DNA from 3 places in the Tsukamurella serpentis genome. Region 2 is predicted to be linked to each of the others. Evidence: predicted binding sites of a transcription regulator. Region 2 holds the regulator's gene; each other region holds the start of a gene.
What was found. The regulator LexA, encoded in region 2, represses DNA repair genes until DNA is damaged. The targets are predictions, from matches to a motif close to CGAACANNTGTTCG.
Positions count from the first base shown of each region.

Region 1: the regulator LexA is predicted to act here: its motif matches at 3,138-3,151, upstream of ACYVHG_RS02885 (SAV_6107 family HEPN domain-containing protein).
Region 3: the regulator LexA is predicted to act here: its motif matches at 3,491-3,504, upstream of ACYVHG_RS09890 (HNH endonuclease signature motif containing protein).

Region 1 is NZ_BAAGVH010000002.1:100,791-107,735, forward strand. It holds gene ACYVHG_RS02865 (hypothetical protein) at 1-7, opposite strand, end outside; gene rsmH (16S rRNA (cytosine(1402)-N(4))-methyltransferase RsmH) at 4-1,023, opposite strand; gene mraZ (division/cell wall cluster transcriptional repressor MraZ) at 1,191-1,622, opposite strand; gene ACYVHG_RS02880 (DUF3040 domain-containing protein) at 2,017-2,436, opposite strand; gene ACYVHG_RS02885 (SAV_6107 family HEPN domain-containing protein) at 2,542-2,955, opposite strand; gene ACYVHG_RS02890 (GNAT family N-acetyltransferase) at 3,202-3,795, shown strand; gene ACYVHG_RS02895 (phytoene desaturase family protein) at 3,792-5,366, shown strand; gene ACYVHG_RS02900 (LppM family (lipo)protein) at 5,363-6,073, shown strand; gene metF (methylenetetrahydrofolate reductase [NAD(P)H]) at 6,098-6,945, opposite strand, start outside.
Region 2 is NZ_BAAGVH010000001.1:175,105-182,049, forward strand. It holds gene ACYVHG_RS00840 (DUF1345 domain-containing protein) at 1-302, shown strand, start outside; gene ACYVHG_RS00845 (QsdR family transcriptional regulator) at 299-877, opposite strand; gene ACYVHG_RS00850 (acyl-CoA dehydrogenase family protein) at 931-2,163, shown strand; gene ACYVHG_RS00855 (acyl-CoA dehydrogenase family protein) at 2,164-3,321, shown strand; gene lexA (transcriptional repressor LexA) at 3,299-4,009, opposite strand; gene ACYVHG_RS00865 (hypothetical protein) at 4,548-4,901, shown strand; gene nrdR (transcriptional regulator NrdR) at 5,141-5,611, shown strand; gene hrpA (ATP-dependent RNA helicase HrpA) at 5,663-6,945, opposite strand, start outside.
Region 3 is NZ_BAAGVH010000003.1:343,830-350,774, reverse strand. It holds gene ACYVHG_RS09915 (TetR/AcrR family transcriptional regulator) at 1-183, shown strand, start outside; gene ACYVHG_RS09910 (YqeB family protein) at 180-881, shown strand; gene ACYVHG_RS09905 (DNA repair helicase XPB) at 882-2,549, shown strand; gene ACYVHG_RS09900 (hypothetical protein) at 2,581-3,123, opposite strand; gene ACYVHG_RS09895 (helix-turn-helix transcriptional regulator) at 3,120-3,401, opposite strand; gene ACYVHG_RS09890 (HNH endonuclease signature motif containing protein) at 3,510-5,276, shown strand; gene ACYVHG_RS09885 (phytoene desaturase family protein) at 5,308-6,618, opposite strand; gene ACYVHG_RS09880 (pyridoxal phosphate-dependent aminotransferase) at 6,666-6,945, shown strand, end outside.

The DNA of each region.
Region 1 (6,945 bases), on a different contig from region 2:
CGGTCATCGCGCGCTCCTTGTGCTGGTGCTGGTGGTGTCGAGTCGGCGGGCCGCCCGCATCCGGACCGGGGCGGCTCGCTGGTTCTGGGCGATCTCCTCATCGGTGGCGCGTTCCGCGCCCCGGGTGAGCAGTTCGAAGGTGGCGCCGGTGCCGGGCAGTTCCACCGGCAGGCCGGCCGGGCTGCTGGATCGGGTGCGTTCGGCGAGCGCGGCCTTGACGATGCGGTCCTCGAGCGACTGGTAGCTCAGGAAGACCACCCGACCGCCCGGTGCCAGCGCATCGAGGGCCTGGGGCACCGCTGCCTCGAGTGAGGCCAATTCCGCGTTGACCTCGATGCGCAGCGCCTGGAAGGTGCGCTTGGCCGGGTGCCCGCCGGTGCGCCGGGCGGGCGCCGGGATGGTGGCGTAGAGCAACTCCACCAGTCGTCCACTGGTGGTGAAGGGCTCCTTCTCGCGCTCCTTGAGCACCGCGGAGGCGATCTTTCCGGCGAAGCGCTCATCGCCGTAGCGCTGCAGGATCCGCGCCAGATCGCCGTGCGAGTAGGTGTTGAGCACGTCCGCTGCGGTGAGCGGGTCGTCGGAGTTCATCCGCATGTCCAGCGGAGCGTCCACCGCGTAGGCGAAACCGCGGTCCGCGCGGTCGAGCTGCATGGACGAGACACCGAGGTCGAACAGGATCGCTGCGGCGCCGGGCCCTCCGCCGGCGGCCAGTCCGAGGTCCTCGAGAGCGTCTGCGAGCCCGTCGTAGCGGGTGTGGACGGCGGTGAAGCGATCACCGAAGCGGGCCAGCCGCGCGCCGGCGATGGCGTGCGCGTCGTGATCGCGGTCCAGGCCCACGACCCGGATCCGCGGGAAGCTCTCGAGCATCAGCTCCGAGTGACCGCCGGCGCCGAGAGTGGCGTCGACGTAGACCGCACCGTCGTGATCGAGGGCCGGAGCGAGCAGTTCACGCACCCGGTCGGCCAGTACCGGCACATGGCCGTGATCGCCGTCGGACGGACCGCGATGCCGGGGGTCGGACATGGCTCCTCCAGAGCACGTGCGTGGCGATGGTGTTGACGGTGGTCGTGCTGGGCGGATGGAACGGGGTCCCCGCCCGACTCGTACCTGGCGTTGGGGAAGTACGTCAGGGCCGATTCGGGCGCAGGCCTCGGTCCACCTCGTCCGCGCCGCGAGTGGTCCGGCGGCGGTTAGAAGATCGCCTTGAGCGATTCGGACTGCGGCTGCGCGTAGTCGTCTTCGTGCTGTGCCTGGTAGGCGTCCCATGCCTCCGCGTCCCAGATCTCCAGGAACCTCCGAGATCCGACGACCACGCATTCCTTGGTCAGTCCGGCGTAGCGGCGATGATCCGCGGAGAGCGAGATCCGTCCCTGCGAGTCCGGGCGCTGGTCATCGGAGCTGGCGAAGAAGTTGCGGTAGAAGGCGCGGCCGGCGGGGTCCGTCCATTCGATGGCATCGGCCTTCTCGGCGATGCGCTCGAACTCCGCCTTGGGGTACACCGTGAGGCTTCGATCCTGTCCTTTCGTGATCGTCAGCCCTCCCGCCAGTTCCTCGCGGTACTTGGCGGGGAGGGTGAGCCGTCCCTTGTCATCGAGCTTCGGCGTGTAGGTACCCGTGAACATCACGGCAACCTCCCGCCTCCCTCGATGGGGTTGTCACTGGATCGAGACTTCAGACTAGCGCGTCTTTCTCCAGTGCGCCCCACATTACCCCACTGTTCTCCACTTTCAACCACTGCGATCGGCGATTCGCGGAGACTTCTCCGAGTTTCCGCAGGTTATCGCGGTGGCACGAAGTGGGGGGCGACACTCCCGGCGGGCGTGGCGAGTTGGTCACACCTGCCCGGCGCGACCTGTCAGACGGGAGTGAAGTGATGTTTGCGACGAAAGTGATCCAGCGCGAGCCAACCGTGGGGGGAAGTGGGGAGATCCGGTGGGTGATCGTGGGGCGCAACTCGTGCGGGCACGAAAAAGCCGCCGACCAGGTGGTCGGCGGCTTTTGGCGATGGTCAGCGAATCAGGGGAACCGGCGGCGGAAGCGCTCCTCCATGCGGACGACGAACGACTGCCCCGGGGCCTTCGCGGTCTTCACACCGCGCCCCTTGCGGGCGGGTTCGCGTACCGAACCGTCGTCGGCGACGGCGCCGCGCGGCCCCTTCGCCGCCGGCCCGGACCACAGGGCGTAGATCACCGAGCCGAACATGAGGAGGAATCCGGCGATCCCCACGATCACCGTGTACTCGACCCTGCCCAACAGCATTCCGACTATCAGCAGCATCAAGCCCACCGCGAAACCTATCGCGGCGATCACGCGACGCTTACCCGTCGCGCCACCGAACCGGCCTCCGCGTACGTTCGACGCGAACTTCGGATCCTCGGCGTAGAGCGCGCTCTCGATCTGGTCGAGCATGCGCTGTTCGTGCTCGGAGAGTGGCACGTCCCCTCCTTCAGCACTCGTGGGGTCCAACTCCTGCCTTCATGATACGAGCCTTCCGACCTGACGACCACCATCCGCCGAACAATCGACGACCACGATCGGAATTCACGCCGCTCGGGACAGGTCCGACTCGATCGCATTGAGGAAGATCTGTACTCGTGAGTGCAGTTCCGAGACCTCGACCGCACTCACCGAACGCGCCGTGGTCTCCAGAGCGGCGACCACGCCGGAGACGACCGTGAAGTAGTCGACCCACTCGGCGTACCCGGGTGCCGCCTTCGCCAGACGCAGCCAGGCGTTGCGCGTGGGACGCCGCACACCCGTCTCCCGCTCGGCGAGCAGCGCCGCCGCTCCGCGCAGCGCGGCGTGGTAGATCTCGCGGTACTGATCAGCCGGGGCCGGCGAGCCGCCCGCGCGAGCGAGGAACTGGTCCGCACGATCGAGGATCCGGGCGGCGCCCGACTCCCCCACCCGCCGGCCCGACGCGACGCGACCGACCCGTGTTCTCGATTCGATCATCGGTGCCCCTTCCTCCTGCGTTCCCGGCTTTCACACCTGCCACCCGTTGTGTATCCGACGGGACTGACACGTAACGCTTCCCTCGCTTCGCACCAGTCCCGCCGGCGGCCCCGGACCGGCGGACGACGATCCGACACCAGAACCCGGGTCAGAACATGCGCGCCAATCACACGGCCGGTGATCGAACAATCATTCGATCACTTCTAATATAGCGTGAGCCACCGACACGTCAAGGGGAGCAATCGCATGCCTGCAGTAGCCGCGCCGCGGATCCACCCCCTCTCCCCGCAGGACGCGACGCTGTGGCTGCCCGCGGCCCTGCAGATCTACGTCGCGGCCATGCAGTACCCCGCGGGCACCGAATCGCACCGGATGCCGATGTGGCGCGAGCATCTGGCCCGCGACGGTTACACCGCCTTCGGCGCGGTGCAGGCCCTCCCCGACCCGGACGGTCGACTGCACGACCACCTCGTCGGTATCGCCTACGGTTACCGCGGCGCCGCGGATCAGTGGTGGAACCGGCAGGTGCGGATCGGCCTCGGCCGCCGCGGCCTCGACCAGTACCGGATCGAGGAGATCGCCGGCTCCTACTTCGAGCTCAGCGAACTGCACGTGCACCCGTCCGCGCAGGGCCACGGCACCGGCAGGGCGATGCTGGAGGCACTGCTGCACGAGCGGCCCGAACCTCGCGTACTGCTATCCACCCCGGAGGTCCCGGACGAGGACAACCGTGCCTGGAAGTTGTATCGCCGTACCGGTTTCTACGACGTACTGCGCGGTTTCCGGTTCTCGGGTGATCCACGCCCGTTCGCCGTCCTCGGCCGGGAACTACCGCTATGACGCTCGACGTGGCCGTGGTCGGCTCGGGCCACAACGCCCTGGTCGGCGCCGCCTACCTGGCCGCGCAGGGCCGCTCGGTCGCGGTCTTCGAGTCGGACCGGGTTCCGGGCGGGGCGGTCAGCACCGTCGAGCGGTTCCCCGGGTACCGGGTCGACCGCGGATCGTCGGCGCACCTGATGTTCCGGCACACCGGTATCGCCGAAGAACTCGATCTGGCCGCGCACGGACTGCGCTACCTCGACTGCGATCCGTGGGCGTTCGCGCCCACCCCGCCGGGTTCGACGGCCCCGCCGATCGTCTTCCGTCACGATCTCGACGCCACCGCCGATTCGATCGCTGCGGCCTGCGGCCGGACCGACGCTGCGGCGTACCGCAGATTCGTCGCGGACTGGACGCCGCGCGCGAAGGCCACCATGAACGCCTTCGGCTCCTCCCCCGGCGCTGCCCGGCTGGGCCGGGCGTTCTGGCCGGCCAAAGGCCGCGCCGGCATCGCCGGACTCTCACGCACCTACCTCGCCTCCGGCGACACCCTGCTCGACGAGTACTTCGACGACGAACGCCTGAAAGCGGCGCTGGCCTGGTTCGGCGCGCAGTCCGGGCCGGCGATGAGCGAACCGGGAACCGCACCGATGGTCGGTTTCGCGGCACTCATGCACACCCTCGGCCCGGGCCGGGCGGTCGGCGGCAGCGGCGCCCTCACCACAGCTCTGATCAGCAGGATCACCGCCGACGGCGGCACCGTCGAGACCGGCGCCCCGGTCACCGCGCTGCGCCGGCGCGGCCGGTCCTGGGAGGTCACCGTCGGCGCCGGCGACGGCGGCACCCGGACCGTGGCGGCGCGGACCGTGCTCGCCGGCTGTCACGTGCTCACCACTCTCGACCTGCTCGAACGCGGCGGCTACCGCCACACCCGCCTGCCGGAGTGGCGCCGGCGGATCCAGGTCGGGCCGGGCGTGGGCATGGTGCTACGGCTCGGTGGCACCGCACCACCCGACTTCGACGGCGTCCCGCTCGCCGACCAGGCCGGGCTGGGACTGCTCACCGCCGATCGCGGGCACCTCGCCCGTGCCCGGGGTGACATGCTGGCCGGTGACGCGCCCCGGCGTCCGGTGGTCCTGGCGATGACCTTCTCCGGACTGGACCCCACCATCGCGCCACCCGGCCGGCACACCACCACACTGTGGGCGCAGTGGTACCCGTACCGGCTCGCCGGGCGCTGCTGGACCGGGGCGGCCGAGGCCGAGGCCGACCGGATCCTGGCGGAGTTGCAGCAATGGGCACCGGGCTACGCGGACACCGTCGAACACCGGTACGTGCAGACCCCGGCGAACCTGGAGAGCGAACTGGGCCTGCTCGGCGGGAACGTCATGCACGTGGAGATGGCGCTGCAAAACATGCTGCTGTTCCGGCCCCTCCCCGAGCTCGCCGGGGCGCGGATCCCGGGCGCCGGCGGGCTGGCGCTCGCCGGTGCGTCGATGCACCCCGGTGGGGGCGTCAACGGATCCAGCGGCCGGATCGCGGCGCGGCTGCTCGCCCGTGACCTGAGACACCTGGCACGATGGCGCACGTGACTCTCCGAAGGATGCTCGCGGTACTGACCGTGCTGGTGCTGGCGCTGGCCCCTGCGGCGTGCGCGAGCCCGGGCCCCGGCGACCGGATGTCCGGCAAGATCGTGGCCGCTCAGACCCCCGCTTCCGATCCCAAGGGCCCGCAGATCGCCGCACCCGGTGAGCTGAGCGGTCTCGCCGAGGTCCGGGCCTACGATTCGAACGGCAAGGTCGGCACCCAGATGGTCTTCCAGACCATCACCTTCGGCCAGTTCAACCAGCTCGGCGAGGTGGTCTCGCAAGCCTTCGACACCTCGGCCGCGTCGATCAAGATGCGCGTGCAGCGCACCGGCGGCACCGTGATCCTCTCCGGCACCGCCGACCTGTCCTCGCTGGCACCGAACGCCGCGGTGATCGTGGTCTCGCTGCAGTTCCCCGGTCCGGTGACGGCCACCAACGGCCAGCAGGAGAGCAACGACCTGGTCACCTGGACGTTGAACTCCGGGACCTCCGCGGCGCTGACCGCCGAGGCGGACTACGCGGACCCGTCGATCGCCTCGTTCACCCGCTGGGCGTGGATCACGGTGCTGGTCTCGTTCCTCACCGCCGGGATCGTGGGCGCCCTCGCCTACCTGCGCCGCGATCGCAGCCCCAAGCCCGGCCAGGAGAACGCCGAACCGGAGTCACTGGTGGAACTGCCGCAGTGGTTGCGGCAGAAACTGGGCCGCTGACGCCGGAGCACCGGGCGGTACGGATCAGACCGAAGCCGGCAGCATCGACAGGTTCTCCAGGACCTCGGAGGTGGCCCTGGCGAAGTTGAGCGTGCAGAAGTGCAACGCCGGTGCGCCCTCGGCGATCAGCCGCTCACTCATCCGGGTGGCGATCTCGATGCCGACGGCGCGCACCGCGGCGCGATCCTCCTCGGCACCGTCACCGGCCGCTGCGGCCAGTTCGGCGCGCATCGCGTCCGGGATCGTGGCGTTCGACAACTCGGCCATCCGCGAGACCGACTTGAGCGAGGTGATCGGCATGATGCCCGGGATCAGCGGCTTGGCACCCTGCTCCGCGTCGAAGGCCACGACCGCATCGCGCAGTCGCAGGTAGTCGTCGACGTCGAAGAACATCTGGGTGATCGAGTAATCGGCGCCGGCCCGCAACTTGTTGGCGAAGTACCGCACGTCGGTGTCCAGATCCGGCGAGCGGTGGTGGCCCTCCGGGAAGGCAGCCACGCCCACGTGGAAGTCGCCCAGCTCCCGCACCAGTTCCACCACCTCGCTGGCGTACTTGAGCCCCTGCGGGTGACGCACCCACTTGCCCATCGGATCGCCGGGCGGGTCTCCGCGCAGGACCAGCACGTTGCGCACGTCACCGTCGGCGTACGCGCCCATCAGCGCGCGCAACTCGGTGATGCTGTGGTCGACGGCGGTCAGATGCGCGACCGGCAGCAGTGTGGTGGTCTCGGCGATCTCGCCGGTGACCCGGACGGTGCGGTCACGGGTCGAGCCCCCGGCACCGTAGGTCATCGAGACGAACGCCGGGTCCATCCGCTCGAAGGTCCGCACGGCACGCCACAGCCGGGCCTCGCCGGCCTCGTCGCGCGGGG
Region 2 (6,945 bases):
TGTGGGCCGCGCTGCATCTGACGTACTCCACCCAGTACGCGGCGTTGTTCTACGGTGACCCGGGGGACGAACGTGGGGAGCGGACGGGTGGGATCGATTTCGGTAATGACGATCCACCGGCGTACCGCGACTTCTTCTACTTCAGCTACAACCTGGGTATGACCTACCAGGTGTCCGACAACGCGGTCTCGCGCACCGAGATTCGCAGTGTGGTGCTGCGGCACTGTTTGTTGTCGTACGTCTTCGGCACGGTCATCCTGGCGACGTCGATCAATCTGGTGGTCGGGATCTTCGCCGGTTAGGCGTCCGCTCCCGTCAGTAGCAACTCGACCAGTGCGGTCGCCTTATCCGGTTGCGGTGCGGTGCCGATCAGCATGTCGGACCACAGGAACGATTCCGCGAGCCGCACGATCGCGTACGCGAGATCGGCCCGGGAGATCCCGCGGACCTGTGTGTTCGCCGGGGGGACATCGATGTCGTCGAGCCAGTTCCGCACCCATTCGATGAGCCGCCCCTGCACCACCCCGTCGCCCGATTGCAGTACCCGCATCGCGAACTCGGGCTCCTCTGCGACGAATCCGGTGAGCGGTGCGTATTGGCGTACCTCGTGCGCGAGCTGGGAGAAGCAGCTCAGGAACGCTGTGCGATCGCGGGTGGGCTCGGCCGATTCCACGCGTTCGATCGCCTGAGCGATGCCGAGCCAGATGGCCTCGCCGACCACGTGCTCGCGCCCGTCGAACCAGCGGTACACCGTGGCGCGGCCGATTCCGGACGCGGTGGCGAGCCGCCCGATGTCGATGCGGCGGCCCTCCCGGAACCACTGTGCGGCCAGCTCGATCACCGCGAACCGGTTGGCAGACCGCTCAATGTGAGACATACTCGAATTCTGTCTCGTAGTTGCGAGCGGTGTCAACGAGGGGTGGCCCGACGATGGATCTGGCGTTCACAGCAGCCGAGGAGCAGTTCCGCGACGACGTGCGGCAGTTCCTCCGCACGCACCTGACCGACGACCTGCGTGCTGCCGGTGACCTGGCCACCAGCGTCTATGCCGACCACGATGCGAGCCTGCGGTGGCAGGCGATCCTGCATGAGCGGGGTTGGGCCGCCCCGGCGTGGCCGGTGCAGTGGGGAGGATGCGACTGGACCGTCGCTCAGCACTACATCTTCGCGCGGGAGTCGGTCGTCGCCGGGGCGCCGTTCCTATCGCCGATGGGGCTCCGGATGGTCGCACACGCGATCATCCGGTTCGGCACCGAGGAGCAGAAGAACTTCTTCCTGCCCGGCATCCTGGACGGTTCGGTGTTCTTCTGCCAGGGGTATTCGGAACCGGAGTCCGGATCGGACCTCGCCTCGCTGAGCATGCGCGCTGAGACCGACGGTGACGATCTCGTGCTCACCGGGTCGAAGATCTGGACCACGCACGCCCGGGAGGCGAACTGGATGTTCGCACTGGTGCGCACGTCCACTTCGGAGCGCAAGCAGCAGGGGATCACGTTCGTGCTGCTGGAGATGACCGCGCCGGGCATCGAGATCCGGCCACTGGTGATGGCCTCCGGTGAGGAGGTTCAGAACGTGGTCTTCTTCGACGCGGTGCGAGTACCGATCGCCAACGTGCTGGGTGAGATCGATGACGGCTGGACCGTGGCGAAGTACCTGCTGGAGTTCGAGCGGGGTGGCGGGGCGGCGGCTCCCTGGCTGCAGGTCTCGCTCGACCGGCTCGCCGAGCAGGCCGAACACGTGCCCGGCCGGGACGCGCGACCGCTGGCGGAGGACGACGACTTCCGGCTCGGCTTGGCGGAACTACGCGCTCGCGTGGACGTGCTGGAGATTCTCGAACACCGTTCGCTCGCGGTGCTCGCGGAGGGGGGCAATCCCGGACCGGCGGCGTCGATGCTCAAGATCCTCGGTACCGAACTCAGTCAAGCGATCACCGAGTTCATCTACCTCAGTGCCGGACCGCGGGGGCGGATCTATCAGCCGCACGTCACCCGCCCGGGCGGCCCGGTGGTCGATCATCTGGTGCCTCCCGACGGAGCGCACAGCGGAGAGCTGTGGCAGGCGGTCGCGCCGCTGCGCTATTTCAACGATCGTGCGGGCTCGATCTATGCGGGTTCGAACGAGATTCAACGCAACATCCTGGCGAAGACGGTATTGGGGCTGTAGATGGACTTCACACTCACCGGCGAACAGGCCGTGCTCCGAGACGCCGTGCGGGGCTATCTCGCCGGCCGGTACCCGTTGGCGCAGTCCCGGGCCGCGGCGCGATCTGAAGAGCGGTGGCAACCCGCGGTCTGGCGGGCGTTCGCCTCCGAACTGGGGATTCTTGGTGCAGCCCTGCCCGAGTCGGCCGGCGGGCTCGGCGGCGGAGCCGAGGAGACGATGGTGATCGCCGAGGAACTCGGCGGCGCGCTGGTGGTCGAGCCGTACATCGGTACCGCCGTCGTCGGCGCGGCGCTGCTGCGAGAGGCAGGCGGCGATTCCGCTGCGGCCGTGCTGGAACGGATCGCCGACGGGGACGTCCGTATCGGCTTTGCGCTCACCGAACCCGCATCCGGTCGTGAGCCGTGGGACGTGCAGGTGCGCGCGAGCCGTGACGGCGACGAGTACGTGCTCTCCGGTACGAAGACGGTGGTCGCGGATCTTCCCCTCGCGACGCATCTGGTGGTCGCGGCGCGGACATCGGGGGAGCGGCTCGATCGCGACGGGTTGTCGTTGCTGCTGTTCGAGTTCGACCCACAGGCGCCGCCGAACGGGGTGGCGGCGAGGTACTTCCGCACCATCGACGACCACCACACCGGTGATCTCGAGTTCTCCGATCTGCGTGTGCCGGTGTCGGCATTGATCGGAACCGAGGGCACCGCCTGGGAGGCGATCGAACGGGCCCTCGACGACGGAGCCGCGGCGGTGTGCAGTGAGGCGGTGGGAATCATGCGTCGCGTGGTGGCGGAGACGGTCGAATACACCAAGCAACGCAATCAGTTCGGGGTTCCGATCGGCACGTTCCAGGTCTTGCAGCACCGCATGGTTGACATGTATCTGGAACTGGAACAGGCCGTCGCGGCCGTGTACCTGGCGGTCCTCAACCTCGATGCGGAGCCGCGGCAACGACGGCGAGCGGTTTCGGCGGCGAAGGTGACCGTTGCGCGTGCAGCCCGGTTCATCGGCCAGAACGCCGTCCAACTGCACGGCGGTATGGGACTGACCGAGGAACTCGCTATCGGGCACTGCTTCAAGCGTCTGACCGTGATCGAGACCGAGTTCGGTTCGGCCACCGATCATCTGCGCCGGTACGCCGGAATCAGATCCGGCGCATCACAGTGACCACCTTGCCGAGGATCACGGCGTCGTTGCCGTGGATCGGGTCGAACGCGGGGTTGTGCGGCATCAGCCAGATGTCGCGGCCGGTGCGGCGGAACGTCTTCACCGTGGCCTCGCCGTCGAGCATCGCGGCGACGATGTCGCCGTTCTCGGCCACGGCCTGCTGCCGAACGACCACCCAGTCACCGTCACAGATGGCGGCATCGGTCATCGACTCGCCGACCACCTTGAGGAGGAACAACGAACCCTCGCCGACGAGCTCACGGGGGAGTGGGAAGATCTCCTCGACCGCTTCTTCGGCGAGGATCGGCCCTCCGGCGGCGATCCGGCCGAGAACCGGGATGAAGGCCGGCTCGGGCATGCGGTCCTCGTCCTCCATCACCTTCTGGATGACCTGCGCCGTGCGCTCCTCCGCCCCCTGGACGTTCACCGCACGCGGACGGTTCGGGTCACGGTGCAGGAATCCGAGGCGCTCGAGGGTGCGCAACTGGTGCGCCACCGACGATGTGGAGGTCAGGCCGACCTCGTCGCCGATCTCACGGATGCTCGGCGGGTACCCGCGGTCCCGGACGGATCTCCGGATGACTTCGAGGACCTGCTTCTGGCGACGCGTGAGGTGATCCTCGGACACGTTGCCCTGTGCGTCGCGGAAGCGCTTGTCCCGGTGCTGGACCTGTCGTTCGTCTGTCATGTGCCGCTCCTCACGCCCGTTCGGTTCTGCAACCCACTGTAGTCCAGGCCGGACGCCCTGACAAACATCTGTTCGAGAAATTTCGCCGCGTGTCTTCCGTTCGGATCAGCCCTGTGGTAGAAATCGAACAGAAGTTCTTTCGAACATGTGCACGGTCTTTGGTGTGACTGGTGAGGCGGCAGTGAAAACTTGTCAGTCTGCTCCGATAGACCTGCGGATGAACGGGAACATCCCGCCACTGACGCTAGGAGAGAGCATGACCGCGATCATCGATCGGGATATCGAAACCGCAGGAAACGGTGCGTGCGTTCAGTCGAACGGCACCGTCCGGCGCGGCGTCTCCCGCCCCGCCCGGAGGGCCGGCGCGCGTGCTCGAGGCGTCTCGCCCCGGCTGGCCCAGGAGCGCGATCCGCTCACCGCGGACGTTTCGCTCATTCCATCGAACGATGCCCTGGGGGGTGCAGTTCGAACGGACGCCGGACCGGTTCGGGTCACCGGTGCGCGCGGGTCCTCCCGGCGGTCCGTCGAACGTTCGCACGTGCGTCCGCCCGTCCGCCGGCGGGCACGCGGCGTCTCCCGTGTGGCCGGTTGCGCTCGGCGTACTCCCGGCCCGTCGTGGGCGCTGTGCCTGGCGCTGGCGGTGGGCACGTTCGTCGCCGTACTCGTCCTGTTCGGCGGCGGCGAGCAGCAGCAGAGCGGCGCAGCTGAAGGCGCTCGGCCGGCACTGACCTCCGTGGTCACCGTCCGCGCCGGCCAGAATCTGGAGCAGATCGCCGCAGAGATCGCACCCGAGCGTTCCCGTGCGAGCGTCATCGACGAGATCTCCCGGATCAACGGACTGAACAACGGCCAGGTGCACTCCGGACAGACCCTCGTCACCCCGCGGTACTGACGGCGATACCCGGTGATTCCCCGCGACACCACTGATTGAAGGGCACAACGATGATGACGATGCACATCGCGAGCACTGATTCCCGCGGCCACGGCGGTGTGACGCACCTCGACAACGTGGTGCGGTTCACCCGCCGAGTATCCTCGATGCCGAGAGCTCGGGAAGGGGCCGCGACGGATGCCGCGATCCTGCCCTTTCCCCGACGTACGGCCGAGCGCACCCGCGCGGGAGGTGAACCGATGCATTGCCCGTTCTGTAAGAACGACGACACTCGTGTGGTCGATTCACGTGTCTACGACGACGGCCAGGGCATTCGTCGCCGACGTTCGTGCAACGAATGCGGCCGTCGGTTCACCACCGTCGAGAGCGCGGTACTGGCCGTGGTCAAGCGCAATGGGGTCACCGAGCCGTTCAGCCGCGAGAAGGTGATGAAGGGTGTGCGTCGCGCCTGTCAGGGCCGTGATGTCGCCGACGACGACCTGCACAAGCTCGCGCAGCAGGTCGAGGACGCCGTCCGCGCCTCCGGCGTCGCGGAGGTCCCGGCGAACGAGGTCGGCTTGGCCATCCTGGGGCCGCTCCGCGACCTCGACGAGGTCGCCTACCTGCGGTTCGCCTCGGTCTACCAGGGTTTCACCTCGATCGAGGATTTCGAAGCCGCGATCGCCGACCTGCGCACCCGCGCGGCCTCGGACCCGACCGACGTCGCCTGACCGCCGATCGTGCTCAGCGGCACGATCAGTGGCTTCCGCGTCGAAGGCGGCTCAGTTCAGCGCCGCGATCGCTGCGAGCACCTTCTTCTCCGAAACCGAGCCCACGGTTCCCAGCGACTGCGCGAACAAGCTCACCCGCAGCTCCTCGATGGACCAGTGCACGTGATCCAAGGCCGCATCACGCCGATGCTCCGGCAGCGCGTCCAACTTCGCCGTGAGCGCGGCGTACACCCGGTCCAGTGCGGCCATCCCCCGATCGTCACGGTCGGCGGACGCGGGTAGCCCCGCCCACCGTGCCGCTGCTCCCGCCAGATACCGCGGCAGATGCTGGATGTGATCACCGGAGGTCACCGCGATGAAGCCGGGGAACAGCAGGGAGTCCACCTGTTCGGCGATGTCGTCGGCCGCGTCCCGCAGCGCCGGCGGGGCCGAGCCGATCGCGCCGCGGAGTTCGGTCGCCGTCGCCACCGCTGCGGCCACGTCGGCGAAGTACCGCTGCGTCCGCTCACCCAGTCCGGCTCGGACCGTCGCCGTCAACGCCGTGAATTCCTCCGGTGTCCATGCCGGTGCCGCAGCCGCACGCAGGTCCGTGATCGCACGTCGCCGGCAATCGGTCAGCAGATCCATCGGAGACGCGTACGGGCTCTGCGAGAGCGCGAGGCGTTCGCGCTGCCCCACGGACTGCAACATCGACTTGTGCGCCGCCGGCAGCGCATTCGCCAGCAGTACGTCGAGTCCGGGTCCCATCAGTGCGCTCTGGTCGGCCTGCGAGGCCACCACGCGCACCCCGGCGCGGTCACCGTCGGGATAGAGCGTGCCGTAACCGGTCACGCGGCTGCCTCGGACCTGGGTGTCGATGCTCCGCGGCACGTCCCCGAGGGTGTCCGCGGTCCAGGTGGCCGACGGTGCGCGTTCGTACGCGTCCGCCCGGCTGGACAGATCCTCCTGGACAGCGCTGCCGAGCCGGCGTTTGAGCGCTTCGAGATCCTTACCGCTTCCGAGCTCGCGGCCGTCGTCGCCGACCACCACGAAGGTCACGCGCAGATGATCGGGTAGCGATTCTCGGGTGAAGTCCGTCGGTCCGATCACCGTTCCGGACAACTGGGTCAGCTCCCGCGCCAGTCCGGCGGTGAGCGGCTCCGCGCGTGGAGTCAGCCGGGCCAGCGCTGCGGCGGCGTAGTCCGGCGCCGGGACGACCTCCCGGCGAAGGTGCTTCGGCAACGATTTGATCAGTGCTGTCGCCAGTTCCTGCCGCATCGCCGGTACCAGCCACTCGAAGCCGTCCGCCCGCACCGTCGCCAGATCCTGCACCGGAATCCGTGCGGTCACACCGT
Region 3 (6,945 bases), on a different contig from region 2:
ACGGCACTGTCCACGTTGATCGTTCGCGGGCAGTCCACCGGGATCTTCGACGCCGAAATCAATCCCGCGCACGCGGCGACGTTTCTCGTGGCCCTCACCGATGGCACACACCTCGCCGACGGTGACGTCCGCACCGATGCGCGTCGCGCTGCGCTCGCCTACCTCCGGCCGGAGCAGTCATGAGCAGCATGTCGCCCTCCGCGGTATCGGTCGGGCTGCCTCGCACGGTGCAACTGGCCACGGTGCTGGCCACCACGGCGGTGGGCGCAGCGCTCGGATTGCTGGCCCGGGGCATGGTCGGGTGGCTCGAGCGCACAGTAGTCGGTTCACCGGCGCCCCTACGGCTGGCCGCCCAGTTGCCCGTGGGAGTGGCCGTCGGAGTGCTGACGGCCATCGGTCTGATCGCCGGGTTCGTACTGATCGGGATGTGGCAGAGCGAGGTCGCGGCGGTCACCGTCGACCAGGATCACGTGGAGATCGCCGCTGGCGGGAGCCGCCGGTGGATCGCCCGCGCCCAGGTCGGCGAGGTCTTTCTGGGCCGGGGACGGGAGCTGACGGTCCTCGATCCGCAGGGCCGACTCCTCGCGGCCGCCGGCACCGACGGCGTACCCGCGCGACGCCTGGCCGAAGCCTTCCGCGCCGCCGGGTACCGATGGTCCGGCGACAAGGACCCGTACGAGGCCGAGTTCGTCCGCTTCGTGGATGGGCGCGATCGCGTGCCCGGCGACGCCTTGGAACTGTTGCGCGAGCGCGCCGTCGCACGCGCCGAGAAGCGTGGACCCACCGCCCTCGATCTGCGATTGCGCCTGGGTGAGCTAGGTGTGGTCGTGCGAGACCGCGGTGACGAGCAGGAGTTCAGGCCGGCGCGGCACAATGGGTAGATGACCGACGGGCCCCTCATCGTCCAGTCCGACAAGACCTTGCTGCTGGAGGTCGAGCACGAACTGGCCGGCGCCGCTCGGGCGGCGATCGCCCCCTTCGCGGAGCTCGAACGCGCCCCGGAGCACGTACACACCTACCGGGTGACGCCGCTGGCCCTGTGGAACGCTCGGGCCGCCGGACACGATGCGGAGCAGGTGGTGGACGCGCTGGTCACCTACTCCCGGTACCCGGTGCCGCAGCCACTACTGGTGGACGTGGTGGACACCATGAGCCGGTACGGCCGGCTGCAACTGGTCAAGAGCCCCGCACACGGCCTGATCCTGGTCTCATTGGATCGCGCGGTGCTCGAAGAAGTTCTGCGGCACAAGAAGATCGCACCGATGATCGGCGCCCGGATCGACGACTCGACGGTGGTCGTGCACCCGTCCGAGCGGGGCCACCTCAAGCAACTGCTGCTCAAAGTGGGCTGGCCGGCGGAGGATCTAGCCGGGTACGTCGACGGCGAATCGCACCCGATCTCGCTCGACACCGCAGGCTCGGGCTGGGAGCTGCGCGACTACCAGAAGACGGCGGCGGATTCGTTCTGGCTCGGCGGATCCGGCGTGGTGGTGCTGCCGTGTGGCGCCGGGAAGACGATCGTGGGTGCCGCCGCTATGGCGCGGGCACAAGCCACCACGCTGATCCTTGTGACGAACACCGTCTCCGGACGGCAGTGGAAGCGCGAACTCCTGGCGCGGACCACGCTCACCGAGGAGGAGATCGGCGAGTACTCGGGCGAGAAGAAGGAGATCCGCCCGGTGACCATCGCCACCTATCAGGTACTCACCCGCAAATCCAAGGGCGAGTACAAGAACCTGGACCTGTTCGACTCCCGCGACTGGGGTCTGATGATCTACGACGAGGTGCATCTCCTGCCTGCGCCGGTGTTCCGGATGACCGCCGATCTGCAATCGCGGCGCCGCCTGGGCCTCACGGCGACGCTGGTGCGCGAGGACGGCCGCGAGGGTGACGTGTTCTCCCTGATCGGGCCGAAACGCTATGACGCGCCGTGGAAGGACATCGAGGCGCAGGGATGGATCGCGCCCGCGGACTGCGTCGAGGTGCGGGTGACGCTCACCGAGAACCAGCGGATGCAGTACGCCACCGCCGAGCCCGACGAGCGGTATCGGATGTGCTCCACCGCGCCGGTGAAAACCGCTGTGGTGAAGTCGATCCTGGCACGACATAGGGGCGCTCCGACGCTGGTGATCGGGGCCTACCTGGATCAGTTGGAGGCGCTCGGTGCCGCACTCGACGCGCCGGTCATCACCGGCGCGGTCAAGAACAAGGAGCGTGAGGCCCTGTTCGATGCCTTCCGCGCGGGCGAGATCTCGACGCTGGTGGTCAGCAAGGTCGCGAACTTCTCCATCGATCTTCCGGAAGCGTCCGTCGCGGTGCAGGTCTCGGGCACCTTCGGCTCCCGCCAGGAGGAGGCGCAGCGGCTCGGACGGCTGCTGCGGCCCAAGCACGACGGTGGCACCGCCCACTTCTACTCGGTGGTCTCCCGGGACACCCTGGACGCCGATTACGCCGCGCACCGTCAGCGCTTCCTCGCCGAGCAGGGCTACGCCTACCGCATCGTCGACGCCGACGACATCCTCGGTCCCGCCATCGGTGGGAGCGATTGACCCAACCGCGTCCGTGCCGGACGCGCCCCTCCTACAGCGGTACGTCCTCGGCCTCGGGATCGGGCCGCGTCCAGGCCAGCAGCATCGCCGGCGTCGACATCCCGATGAGCAGTGCCACCAGAGTGAACAGCCCGGACGCGTAGTGCCAGGCATTGTTCCCAGCAGGCTGCGCGATCACCGCAGTGAAGATGGCGTAGCACACCGCCACCAGGACCAGGTTCTGCGTGACGCTCAGCCCGATCGATCGAGCCTCGTTCCGCTGCTGGATCTCCCATTCGTCCAGAGCATCAGCGGGCGCATCCCCCTGACGCCCCGAGACGATCTGCAGCATGCTCCACAGTGGTAGCAACAACGCGCAGGCAGGCAGCCACAGCAGCGGCGCGATCCCGATATCGAAGTGGCACAGCACCCCGACGACGAACATGTACAGGTACACCAGCCCCAGCGCGACGACGAGCTTGCGCCGCCGAGACCGGGTGCGCCAGTTCGGGAACATGTGCGCCGTACGCTTCTCGTTCTCCAGAAAACGCCGGGTGCGGCGCTCTTGGTAGCCGCTGAACAAGTTCGCAGTCATCGTCGTCCACCCTTCTCCTTGCGTCCATACACTTCTGTTGACAGGGGACCGAACTCGGTCCGCGAGAACACGGCTTCGACCGGGAGGTCGAAGACCGCACAGATCCGGAAGGCCAGATCGAGGCTCGGGTAGTGGTCCCCCCGCTCCAACGCGCCCACAGTCTGTGGATTCACGTTGATCTCTGCCGCCAACGCGGCTCGGCTCATCTGCCGCTCGGCGCGCAAGACGCCGATGCGATTGAAGATCGGTAGAGAATCTTCACGTCTAACCGGACTCATATAACTGATTGTTGTGAAAACCCAACCTACTGTCAAGGGTGCCCACCTTCGCACGTCGGCACACACGCCCCCTAGCCTTCCGCCGGATTCGAGCGTATGATCGAATGTATGAGCATCTCCGGTAGCGCATTCGAACTGGGGCGGCAGGTCACGCAACCACTGCCACCCGTGTTCGACGGCGTCTCCGACCGCTCCGTTGCCTCCTTGCTGGCGGAAGTACGAGAGCTCGCAGCCCAGGCCAATCGCATCGAGGCTCGGCGTTGCGCACTGCTGTCACAGGTGTACGCGCTACGTGACCAGCAGAGAAGCATCCTGGAGGAGACGAATCGGCTGTTCGTCGGCGATTGGGACGAGTTGGTCGCCGAAGTCGGCGCAGCACTGCAGGTCGGTCGCGGGGCGGCCGGAGCGGCGGTGCACCGCGCCCTCGATCTGCGTGAGCGCCTCCCCCAGGTGTTCGAACTTTTCGGGAGCGGCCGGATCTCGCTCACCCTGGCGCGGGTGGTGCTCCGCTACGCGCGAGCGATCCTCGACGATCACATCGCGCACGCGTACGACGCCCGCATCGCCGCCTGGCTGGCCGGCACCACCGCAGACCCGGACCTCACCCTCACCGCCGCTGCGGTGGAGGAGGCCTCCCGCACGATCATGGTGGAGATCGACCGGGACGCGATTCCGCACCAGCCCGAGCCCACACCCGCGCCACGGATCGATTTCCACTCCCGCAATGACGGCACCGTCGATCTGGAAGCGGTGCTTCCCAAGGCCGACGCCATTCGTCTCTCCGCGATGATCGCCGAGGTCGCTCGAACCGTGTGCCGGCGTGACGGCCGCCCACTGGCGGAACGGCAGGTGACCGCGCTGATCGCCCTCGCGGAGGGGTACACGAGCCTGGGCTGCCACTGTCGTCAGGAGGGCTGCGCACATGCCGAGCGCACACCGCGCAGCGGCGCAGTCGCACCGGATATGAAGGCACTCGCGGTGATCGTCCTCGCCGAATCCGACGCCGCTCACGCCGAGTCCGCTGGTGCCCCGCCCGCAGCGCCCGCAGAGCCGCCCGATGGCGCGCCGACTCCGCGCCGCGGCGCGGTGGTGCTCTGCGAGGACCTCGGCATCAGTGGTCCGGTCACCGTCGAGCAGGCGAACGCATTGATCGCTCAGTGCGATACCACCGTCCGGCCGCTGGGTCGCCGCGACCCGGCGACCGGCCGTGTGCACGCGACCGGCGCATCGGGGTACACGCCCACGCGGTATCAGCTCCTGGTGATGCGGCTGCGATACCCCACCTGCACCTTCCCGGGGTGCAGTGTGTCCTCGGCGCTGTGCCAGGCCGACCACGTCGCCGAGTACGACCACCGCCATCCCGAGCGTGGTGGCGGCACCACCGTCGCCGGTGCCGCCGGGCCCGGGAACCTGGTACCGCTGTGCGGATTCCACCACCGGATCAAGACCGAGACCTCCTGGCTGTCGGACGTCCTCGACGACGGCACCGTGGTGTGGACGCATCCCGCAGCCGGAACCCGCACAGTCGCGCCGAGCACCTCGTCGAGCCTGCTCCCCGGCCTGGCGTCCCTCACCTGGGACACGCCCACCGGCGTTCCCCGGTGCACCGGCACCTCGGACGACGAACTCGGCACCACCGGCAGCACCGGCGGCCGCGGACCCCGCGAGCCCGCCGCACAGGACCTGGACCGGCACGCCTCCCGTCGCGCCGCCTCCCGCCGCGCCGCGCGCGCCCGTAACCGCCGGATCCGCACCGCCCGGTGCGCACAGCGCGCAGCCGAACGGGCACAACGCCTCCAGGAACTGCTCGACCAGCAACGACGCCGCGCCGAGCAGGCCGGTGAGCCACCACCGCCCGACGATCCCCCGTTCTGAACCGGCCCGGCCGCTGCGGCGCACCGGCGGACTACAGCGAGCGCAGCGCCGCCTGCGCGGCCTGACGGCCGACCATGCCGTGCACACCTGGCCCCGGGGCGGCGGCCGCCGAGCACAGGAACACCCGGTCGGTCAGGCGACACGGATCGATCAGCTTCGGCCGGCGCAGCAACTGCGAGGGGATCGCCGCCCCGGCGGCGATGTCACCGCGCACCAGGTTCGCATTCGACGCCCACAGTCCGTCCGGCCCCGTCGAGCGCACCGCCGTGATCCGCTCCCGCACCCCCGGCGCGTGCCGCTCCACCTCCGCCAGAACCGATTCCGTCAGGTCACCGGCGAATCCCTGCGGGCAGTGCGCGTACATCGACACCGGCGTCAGATCGCCCTTGCACCGCGACGGATCAGCCAAGTACTGCTGAGACAGAATGATCACCGGCCGATCCGGCATCCGCGCCCGGTCCACCATCAGTTCCTTCTCACCGATCTCCCGAGCCGTACCACCGAGGTGCACGAACGCGGACCGGCGGAGCTGCTCGTGCGCCCACGGGATCCCCCCGTCGAGCACGAGATCGACCTTGAACACCGCCGCTCCGAACCGCCACCGCCGGACCCGCCGCCGCAACCACCCCGGTGCGCGCTCCCCCAACAGTTCCCGCGCGGCCGGCAACCCGGTGTCGAGCATCACCAGATCGGCGTCCGGCAATTCGGTGACCCGCTCACCGGTACGGATCCGGCCACCGTGCGCCCGTACCAGGTCTGCGAGTCCATCGGAGATCATCTGCGAACCACCGATCGGCACCGGCCACGGCCGCACCCCGGACAGCAGGTATCCGATCGACGACGTGGCCGGCAGGTGCAGCGGGACGATCGAATGCGCCGCCACCCCCGCGAAGACCGCGCCACCGACCCGCCCCAGCGCCGCCGCGGTCACCGCCGCCGGCACCAGGAACCGCGGCCCCCACGCCATCGCGGCCCCCGGATGCCGCGGCAGTCGCGCCGTCGGCCCGAAGAACACCGCCATCGTCTCCGGCCCGCAGTCCGGCACATCCGCCAGAGTGCCCACCGCATCCCGCGGATCGGGTGAGAGCGGATGCGCCAGATCGATCTCGGCGGTGCCCCATTCGATGTCCAGCCCCACCTCCCGCAGCGCGGGCGAGGCGTACGCCAGTGGGTGCCCGGTGGAGAACCGGTCGACCACGGTGCCGCTGAGCTCATCGCTGCGGCACGCCCCGCCGATCGTCGGCTCGGCCTCGAGCACCGTCACCTCGATACCCTCGCGGGCCAGGTAGGCGGCGGCGGTGAGCCCGTTCGGGCCGGACCCTACGACGACGGCGGAGATCATACCCCACACTAACCAGGCCGCCGGTGCGGAGCGATAACGTTGACCCCATGCGCACCGTCGAACGACTGCAGCCCTTCACGTCGACGATCTTCGCGGAGGTCTCGGCGCTCGCCGAGCGGACCGGCGCCGTCAACCTCGGGCAGGGCTTCCCGGACACCGACGGCCCCGCCGGGATGCTCGCCGCCGCCAAGGAGGCGCTCGACGGTGGCCTCAATCAGTACCCGCCCGGCGACGGCCTGCCGCAGCTGCGTCGTGCCGTGTCCGCACAGGTCCAGCGCGAGTACGGCCTGCACTACGACCCCGACGGTGAGGTACTGGCCACCGTCG